DNA from 4 places in the Pelagerythrobacter marinus genome. Region 1 is predicted to be linked to each of the others. Evidence: riboswitches for the same ligand, from Rfam matches in the RefSeq annotation. Region 1 holds a riboswitch; each other region holds the start of a gene.
What was found. Region 1 has a riboswitch for cobalamin ahead of T8T98_RS12295 (ABC transporter substrate-binding protein). Riboswitches for the same ligand answer to the same signal wherever they lie in the genome.

Region 1 (2,192 bases):
CGACCATGGCCGCCGCCAGCGCGCGCGGCAGGCGGATCTGCCAGACGACGAGCACGTCGCCGGCTTCCCCGCCCAGGGCAAGCGCGCCCAGCACCGCGCCTGGCGCGAGGGCGACCGAGCCGAGGAGGAGCGCGAGGAAAATCCCCCCGGCAAGGAGGGCGCCGAGGGCAATGTTCGTGCGCGCCTTCACCGCGTGGCCCCTTCGCTCACCCCGGTTCGGGCCCGGGCGAGCGCCTCGATCGCATCGACGAGAAACCAGCCGCCGCAGCTGGTCCAGGCGCCTTCGAGCGCGACGACCGGGCGTTCGGCCAGCTGCGCGCGGGCCACCGGGTGGCGCGCCGCGCTCCAGCGGTCGGTCTGCCCCGTCGCGCCGTCGTAGAAAGCGGCCGCGATCACGTCGGGCCGCTGGTAGGCGAGCCGTTCGAGGGGGAGGGCGTTCCACCCCGGCCGGTCCTGGAAGTTCGCCAGCCCCGCTGCGCGCAGGACCTCGTGAACCAGCGTTCCTTCGCCCGAGGTCACGCCGCCCGGCGTCATGTAGAGCGCGGCCGGCGCGCGCCCGGCGGCGGGCGGGGGCAGGGCGGCAAGGCGGCGATCCATCGCTGCCGCGACCCGTCGCCCTTCTTCGGGCGCGCCGAGGGCATCGGCCAGGCGGACCACTTCCGCGCGCACCTCGGCCAGGGTCTGCGGGAAGCCGATCTGCACCACCGGGATGCCGAGATCGGCGAGGAACGGCACGACGTCCGCCCCCCCGCCGTAGGAGCGCACGACCAGATCGGGCCGCAGCGCGGCAATGTCCGCCGCGCGCGGGCGCGCCGTGGGCAGGCCGCGGGCCTGCGCGCGCATGTAGGAAAAGGGCTTGGCCGCATCGGGGGAAAGCGCCGCGATCGCGCCGCGCTCGGCGAAACGCAGCACGTACTGGTCGGCGCAGTAATCGAGGCTGACGATCCGTTGCGGCGGCCCGGACGGGCGCTCTACCTGCGCCGGGGGCCCCGCGCAGGCCGCCAGAACGATCGCGGGCAGCACGGCCAGCGCCCGCGCGGCGCGCCGGGCGCGGCAGGCGATGCGCGACATCCATGGCATGGGCTGCACTTCCCCGGCGGTGGCCCGGCAGGGGGATTCCGGTCCCCCGCGCGGCCCTGGACAGTCATGGCCCGCCGGGCAGGGCCCGGCGCCGGGAACCCGGCCGGTGGCTGTCGCTGCTGCGGGAAACGCGGTTTCCCGTCGGCTGGAGCTGACCCGGCTCCCCCGGACGAACGACGCGACGGCAGGTCTCCTGGCTCGCGGATCGGCGCCCTGGGCCGTCTTCCCGGCCGCGCCCGCATGAAAGCGCGGGCGGCCAGTGACGCGGTGGCCCGGGGCTCCCCGCTTACAGTTGCGGGCACAGCGCCGGCCTTGCACCGGCTTCCCTCTTCGCCGCGCGTGCCTGGGCGCGCGCGGAACCGTCGCTCCGACCAGTGCGGCGGCGGCGCGGGCTTGTCAATCTTTCCCCGGCCGCGAAGGTGGGCCTCTACGCCGCTTCCATCGCCTTGCGCATCCTCGCCAGCGCGGCGGCCTTGAGCTGGTGGACCCGCGGCACGCTGACATCCAGCACGGCGGCGATTTCCGACAGGTTCAGTTCCTCGACGAAGTAGAGCTGGATGACCAGCTGGTGCCGCTCGCCCAGCGCCGACAGCGCGGCGACCAGGCTTTCGCGGTCTTCCTGTTGCAGGACCTGCCGCTCCGCGTCCGGCTCGGCCGAGGCGAAGGCGGCGTCGGTCTCGCTGTAGCATTCGTCGAGCGAGGCAAGCCGCGTCTCGGCAAGATCGCGTTCGTACTGCAGGAATTCCTTCACCGGCATCTCCAGCGCTTCGGCCAGCTCGGCGGCCGAGGGTTCACGGTCGAGCGAGCGGCGCAGTTTCGCCCGCGTTGTCTCGAGCTGCCGCCGGCGGCTGCGCGCCCCGCGCGAGTCGGGGGAGGCGCTGCGCAGGAGATCGACCATCGCCCCGCGCACGCGCAGCTTGGCATAGGCGGCGAAACCGTCGTCGCTGGGCGAATCGTGCTTCTGCGCGCACTCGGTCAGGGCCACCAGGCCGGCCTGCATCAGGTCGTCCACGTCGATCGTCGGGCCGCCGCTGCCCGACAGGTGCCAGGCGAGCTTGCGGACCATCGGCAGGAACCGGGTCACCCGGTCGCCGACGTTGCCGCGATAGGCT
Region 2 (2,192 bases), 640 kb from region 1:
CGTGCCGGCCGTCAGCGATCCGAACTTGTCGTAGAAACGACAGCCGTGCTCGGACAGGTCGAGCACGCGGATGTCCTTGGGCACGCCGCGACCCGTCCGGTAACGGCCTTCCACCGTTACGCCGTGCCGTTCCTCGCGGCGAATTTCGCCATCCCTTTCGGACATTCGCCGATTGTGCGCCCTGCCCGCTGCGGTGGCAACCTCGATTTCGTTCCGCACCCGACATCAAGACATGCCGACATCAAGACATAAAGAACTCTTTATATTGCGCTTGACATGGCGATGCCCGTCGGCTCTTGTCCGCGCTGTCGAGGTTCCCCGCCCGCGGCCCGTGCCGCGCGGTGGGGCTAAGACGGGAAGCCGGTGACATTCCTCCACGAATGGAATCCGGCGCTGCCCCCGCAACTGTGAGCGGCGAGCGGCAGCCCCACCAAGCCACTGGACCTGCCCCGTGCAGGGCCGGGAAGGCCGGGGCCGGCGCGACGACCCGCGAGCCAGGAGACCTGCCTGCGACGCGATAACGTTCTCCGGACGGGGGTTCCTCCGGCGGACGCGCAAGGTGCGGCGCCCCTGCCCGGGGTGCGCCGCGCCGCCCCCTGCGCGCCCGCCGACCGGCCCTTCGTCCCCCGATGCGAAAGGTGCGCGGACAATGCCGACCACGACGATTTCCCCCATCGCGCCCCTGCCGGTTCGCGCGACCTTGCCGACACGCAGGACCCTGCCCCTCCGGATGGCCCCGCCCGGCCGAACGCTCCCGCCGGGCCGAATGACCAGGCGCGCCGGGTCTTCCTGACGCGGCGCGCGCCCCAGCGACCAACCGATCGATTTTATTTCACCAGCAACGGCCGGGGCTACGCGCGCGGCCGGAGGAGACGATTCATGCCTGTCACGACCGCCAATCTCGGCTTTCCCCGCATCGGCCCGCGCCGCGAGCTCAAGAAGGCGCTGGAAGCCTTCTGGGCCGGCCGGATCGACGAGGGCGCGCTGCGCGACACCGCGCGCAGGCTGCGCGCCGCGAACTGGGCGCGCCAGCGCGACGCGGGGATCGACGTGATCCCCAGCAACGATTTCTCGCTCTACGACCAGGTGCTCGACACCAGCGTCATGCTCGGCGCGATCCCCGCGCCCTATCGCGCGCTCGGGCCGCAGGATTCGCTGGCGGTCTATTTCGCAATGGCGCGCGGCACCCGTTCCGATCAGGGCGGCGACCTGCCTGCGCAGGAAATGACCAAGTGGTTCGACACCAATTATCACTTCATGGTCCCCGAGGTCGGGCCGGACCAGGATTTCACCCTCTGCGCCGCCAAGCCGCTGGGCGAATTCGCCGAGGCACTGGCGCTCGGCCACCGCACCCGGCCGGTGCTGCTCGGCCCGGTGACCTGGCTGCTGCTGGCGAAGTCGAACCAGGCGGGCTTCGATCCGCTCACCCTGCTGCCCGCGATCCTGCCGCTCTATCGCGAGCTGCTGTCGCGGCTGCGCGCGGCCGGCGCGCAATGGGTCCAGATCGACGAGCCGGCGCTGGTCCTCGATCTCGACGAGCGCGCGCGGGCGGCCCTGCGCACCGCCTATGCCGCGCTGTGCGGCCCCGATAGCCCGCGGATCATGCTGGCGACATATTTCGGCGGGCTGGCGGACAACCGCGAACTGGCCCTGTCGCTGCCGGTGGACGGGCTTCACCTCGATCTGGTGCGCGCGCCCGAACAGCTCGAACCGGTGCTCGACGGCGCGCGCGAAGACCTCGTCGTCTCGGCCGGGGCGATCGACGGGCGCAACGTGTGGAAATGCGACCTGGCGGCCCTGCTCGACCGGCTCGGCCCGGCGGCACGGGCGCGGCGCGAGATCCAGCTTGCCCCTTCCTGCTCGCTGCTCCACGCGCCGATCGACCTGGCGCTCGAGACCGAGCTCGACCCCCAAGTGGCCGAATGGCTCGCCTTCGCGGTGCAGAAGCTGGAGGAACTGGCGCTGCTGCGCCTCGGGCTCGAACATGGCCCTTACGTCATCGCCGACGAACTGGCGGCCAATGCCGATGCCATCGCCGCGCGCCGCGGCTCCGCGCTGACCAACGATCCCGCGGTGCGCGCGCGGGTCGCCGAGGTCGCGCCCGACTGGACCCGGCGCGCACTGCCGGTGGAGCGGCGGCTGGCGCGCCAGCGCGAGCGCCTGCGCCTTCCCTCGCTGCCGACCACGACGAT
Region 3 (2,192 bases), 130 kb from region 1:
CGCGATCGCTGTGAATGTCACGCCGGCAGGCGCGGGGTATCTGATGCGTCAGCTCGAACGCTAGAAGAGCGCGCTTTCATCGAAAGCTGCGAGCGGGGCTTCCATTCCGCGCCCGATTGGCTATCACGCTCACGAACCTTTTTGCCTGCCCGACCGCATCGCCCACACGGCTCAGCGGTCGGCGGGATTGTTGTAAGCAATCGAAAGGTTCTGATCCCATGAAACCACATGCATGTTTTCGCATCTCGGTCGACGAGCTCGCGCAGGATCTCGGCAATTATGTCGAACTTGCGAAGACGCGGACGTTCGAGATTTATGATAACGGTGAAGTCGAAGTGATGCTGGTGCGCATTTCTGCAATTCCCGATTGGGACGAGCAGTTGCAGAAGAGCATCCGGACCGACATGATGACGAAGATGGAGCGAGAAGAGTTCATGACCCCGCCTGAGGATCTGAGCCATCTGCCGGACAGCTATGACGATTGGCCGGATGACACAGACTGATCGCCGTGCGCCGGCTGCTCGAAACTACCTTGAAGCGAATGGCCCGCTTAGAGTTTCGAGCCGTTGGAGTTTCGCGCCAGTGAAGCTCTGATTTTGCAAAAGGTTTGTGGTTCAAGCATCGCCCCGAGAACCTCGCGCTCGTCGCGGTCCATTTCTCGAAAGCGAGACAAGAGAGCGATCTCCTGATCGTTGAGCTCGAACAGCCGAGCGTAATACTCCTCTTCTTCGCGCTCGCGCCTGACATCGCTGTGTTGCGGGATGTTCTCGCGTTCCCAGTCCCAGCGATCTTCATACGCGACCTGCGCGTGCTGAACGACAAGAGGCATCCAGAACATCCAATCCGGGATAGCGTCGCCTTCCCGTTCGAATCGAGCCACGCGCTTTTCCGTAGCCCGATCAAATCTGCTGCCTCCGCCGGGTCCAATATAAAGATCACTTTTGACCGCGCATGAAAAAAAGGCTTTCTCCACGTCCTTATGGGACCACTTCAATACGCGGCGCTGTTCGATGAGCCAGGTTCTGGCCTCCAATGGCGTTTCCCACTTTGGTCCGGGCAACATTACCAACTTAAGTCCGCCGTTACAGCACCGATAGTTCTTCCAGCCATCCGTTCTTCAAGCTCCCGAGTGAGCGCGCTGATTGGTCGCTCGACTATGCAAGCTCATGCTTGCCGAACATTCGGGTGAAGTCTAGAGCGTCCAGCGTCGGCGAAATCGCTCGCCGATAGTGCGTGCCGGTAACGGGAACGCAGTGAGGTCTTGCCGGGCCAATTCTGCGGCTGTCCCTGCAACTGTAAGCGGCGAGCGCGTGACATGAGTGGGGTTCGCTCCACGACCACTGGGCGGCGATGTCCGTCTGGGAAGGTATGTCGCGTGCAGTGACCCGTGAGCCAGGAGACCGACCGGTGCGTGTCGCTCTTGCCGGGCTCATGGGATTGGCCGGGCGCGAAACGAATTTCGTCTGGGCGACGAGTAGCGGTTGGAGCCGCATCGGCAGGACCGCCGGGGGATGCACGCGTCCGTCCCCTGGCAGTCTCGTCGACCGCGTTTGCGCGGACGCTCCGGCCAAGTCGCCTGGCGCCCTGGAAATTCGTGTCTATGAAATACGTTCATTTATTGCTTCTGTCTTCCGCATTCCTGACAAGTCCGGCGCTCGCGCAAACGATCGATCCCGATGCCGATCCTGAAACCTCCACGACCTCGATCGTCGTTACCGGGAACCGCGCGACCGATCCCGTGCCGATCGATCAGGTTGGCGGATCGGTCACGATCCTCGACCAGCAGGTCCTCGATCGGCGGCAAGTGCGCGAGGTGTCCGACGTGCTGCGCGACGTCCCGGGTGTCGCGGTCGGGCGGGTTCCCGGCCAGACGCAGATCCGGCTGCGAGGGGCCGAAGCCAATCATACGCTCGTCCTGATCGATGGGATCGAGGTGTCCGACCCCTACGCTGGCGAATTCGATTTCGGAACGCTCATCGCCGACGAGGCGGCGCGGATCGAGGTGCTGCGCGGGCAGCAGAGCGCGATCTACGGATCGGACGCGATCGGCGGCGTCATCCAGTACATCACGCTCGGCGGCCGCGATGCTCCCGGGGCGGCCGCGCGTATCGAAGCCGGTTCGTTCGGCACGCTGAACGGTGCTGCCCGGATCGCCGGATATAGCGGCGATCTCGACTATGCGCTGTCCGCCA
Region 4 (2,192 bases), 1.4 Mb from region 1:
CTGGAGCGCCTCGTTCCCGTAATCGGAATAGAGCTGGTAGAGCGTCGGCGCCTTGAACCCTTCGCCCACGCTCGCGCGCAGGCGCAGGTCGCCGGCCAGGGCATAGCTGACGTCCGCGCCGAAGCTCGTCTCGCTGCCGAAGCGGGCGTGATCGTCGAGCCGGGCGCCGGCATGGGCCGAAAGCGGCCCCATCTCGATCCCGAGCTGGGCATAGGCGCCGAAGATCCGCGTGCTGTGCCGCGCGTCGTCGGTCAGCGTGCGATAGTCGCTCCACTCGTTCTCCGCCCCGAAATTGACCAGCAGCGGCCCGATCGGGCGCCATTCGCCGCGCAGCTCGACCCGGTCCGAATGGCCGTCGCTGGCGAAAGTCGGATCGTCCACACCCTCGCTGCGGTTCGCGCGCTCGGTATCGGCGAAGGAATAGGCGGCGCTGACGAACAGCGGCCCCGCGTCGTAGACCGCGCCGGCCGATGCCGAGTACTGGCGCGTGTGCTGCGTATCCTCGGTGTCGGCCAGCGCGTAATCGGGCGGCGGGAAACCGTCGAGATCGAGGTCGCCCTCGGCCCAGCGGCCGCGTGCGAAGACCTCGAACCCGGGGGTGAGGTAGAGCCGCCCGTGGCCGTTGACGGCCCATTGCTCGAAGCCGTCGGGCTCGGTGCCGCTGGCCGCCTGGGAGAAGCCGTCGGTGCGGTAATAGCTGGCCGATCCGCCGAGGAACCCGGCCGTGCCGCCGACGCCGCCGGAAACCGCGCCGGTCAGCGTATCGCGCGATCCGTACTCGGCGCTCGCCTCCAGCCCGGTTTCGCTGCGCGTGCTGGCGACCAGGACCCCGCCGATCGCGTCCGAGCCCCAGATCGTGGAGTTCGACCCGCGCAGGACCTCGACCTTGCCGAGGTTGGTGGCGAGCAGGTTGCCGAAATCGAACCCGCCGCCGGGCGCCGCCGGGTCGGACACGCGCACCCCGTCGACGATGACGAGGAGCTGCTCGCCCTCCGCCCCGCGCAGGCGCACGCCGGTCACCGCGCCGGGGCCGCCGTTGCGGCTGAACGACAGGCCGGGAACGCGCTCCAGCACGCGGGTCAGGTCGGCGCCCTGGACGCTTTCGATCTCGTCCCGGCCGATCACGGTGACCGGCTGGCCGGTGTCCTCCACCTCGATCCGGGTGCCGGTGGCGGTGACGGTGATCTCGGTCTCTTCGGGCCGGAACTGGCCATAGGGGTCGGCTGCGTCCTGCGCTGCGAGAGGCGCGGAGAGCGCAAGGATGCTGGTGCCGAAAATCAAGTGGTTACGCATGGGATACTCCTGTCACGAACGAATGTCGCCCATGACGGAACGGGGGCGCATGCCCCTTCCGCTTGCTTCCGGTACACCCCGCCCGGCAGCACGAACGACCGTCGGCGGGCAGGTCTCCTGGCTCCCGGATCGACGCGCCGCGCTTCGCCTTCCCGGTTTGCCGGTGGCCCGGTTCCCCAGTGGCTTGCCGAACGGGCACTCCCCGGTCACAGTTGCGGGGGCAGCGGGGGCTTCTACCCCCTTCCCTCTTCGGTCCGCCGCCTTGCGGGCGGGCGGACAACCCGTGACGTGCGGCGGCCCTTAGCCGCGCCGTCGGGCCCGGGCAAGCGGGGCGCGCGTTAACCTCTCGCTAGCCACGCCGCTTAACCGCCGCTTGCGACCTGTCCCGCCAAGGGACGGGGGAGACGGCGCGTTCGCAGTTCATCATTTGCGCTGCTACGCGCCCGGGGCGCGCCCGCACCCGGCGGCGGACAACCGAAAGGACGCAGCTTGCACCACGGCCCGGCCAGGACCGATCGCACCCGCCGCAAGCCGGCGAGCGCCTGGTCGCGCCTGCTGCGCGGCGGCCCGGCCGGGCGGCATCGCGGGCGGCGCATCCTCGCGGTCGCCGCGGCGCTGGGCGTGCCGGCGATGGCCGCGCCGGACGACTGGCACGCGTTCGGCCAGCCCGCGGCCCAGCCCGCGCCGGCAGAAACCGTCCGCCCGATGCCGTTCGAACGCGCCGGCCATTCGTTCCCCGGTTCGGCGTTCTACTTCCTCGAAGACAGCCCGCGCGTCGTGCCGTCGGCGCGCGACGACCTCGCCGCGGTGTTCGACCCCACCGGCACCGGCGATGGCGAGGCGGCCGAACTGGCCGCGGCGCGCACCGCCGGCCCGGCCGCGCGCAGCTTCATCGGCGG

Region 2: another riboswitch for cobalamin. It lies ahead of metE (5-methyltetrahydropteroyltriglutamate--homocysteine S-methyltransferase); the one in region 1 lies ahead of T8T98_RS12295 (ABC transporter substrate-binding protein).
Region 3: another riboswitch for cobalamin. It lies ahead of T8T98_RS12900 (TonB-dependent receptor plug domain-containing protein); the one in region 1 lies ahead of T8T98_RS12295 (ABC transporter substrate-binding protein).
Region 4: another riboswitch for cobalamin. It lies ahead of T8T98_RS05075 (TonB-dependent receptor plug domain-containing protein); the one in region 1 lies ahead of T8T98_RS12295 (ABC transporter substrate-binding protein).

Annotation. Positions count from the first base shown of each region.
Region 1 covers NZ_CP139719.1:2,498,082-2,500,273, reverse strand. The annotation lists gene T8T98_RS12300 (FecCD family ABC transporter permease) at 1-190, opposite strand, end outside; gene T8T98_RS12295 (ABC transporter substrate-binding protein) at 187-1,080, opposite strand; cobalamin riboswitch at 1,247-1,459, opposite strand; gene T8T98_RS12290 (sigma-70 family RNA polymerase sigma factor) at 1,508-2,192, opposite strand, start outside.
Region 2 covers NZ_CP139719.1:1,858,818-1,861,009, forward strand. The annotation lists gene T8T98_RS09035 (PilZ domain-containing protein) at 1-165, opposite strand, end outside; cobalamin riboswitch at 295-525, shown strand; gene metE (5-methyltetrahydropteroyltriglutamate--homocysteine S-methyltransferase) at 880-2,192, shown strand, end outside.
Region 3 covers NZ_CP139719.1:2,626,477-2,628,668, reverse strand. The annotation lists gene T8T98_RS12915 (hypothetical protein) at 1-64, shown strand, start outside; gene T8T98_RS12910 (hypothetical protein) at 219-503, shown strand; gene T8T98_RS12905 (hypothetical protein) at 551-1,033, opposite strand; cobalamin riboswitch at 1,192-1,423, shown strand; gene T8T98_RS12900 (TonB-dependent receptor plug domain-containing protein) at 1,388-2,192, shown strand, end outside.
Region 4 covers NZ_CP139719.1:1,060,597-1,062,788, reverse strand. The annotation lists gene T8T98_RS05075 (TonB-dependent receptor plug domain-containing protein) at 1-1,293, opposite strand, end outside; cobalamin riboswitch at 1,384-1,593, opposite strand; gene T8T98_RS05070 (cell wall hydrolase) at 1,783-2,192, shown strand, end outside.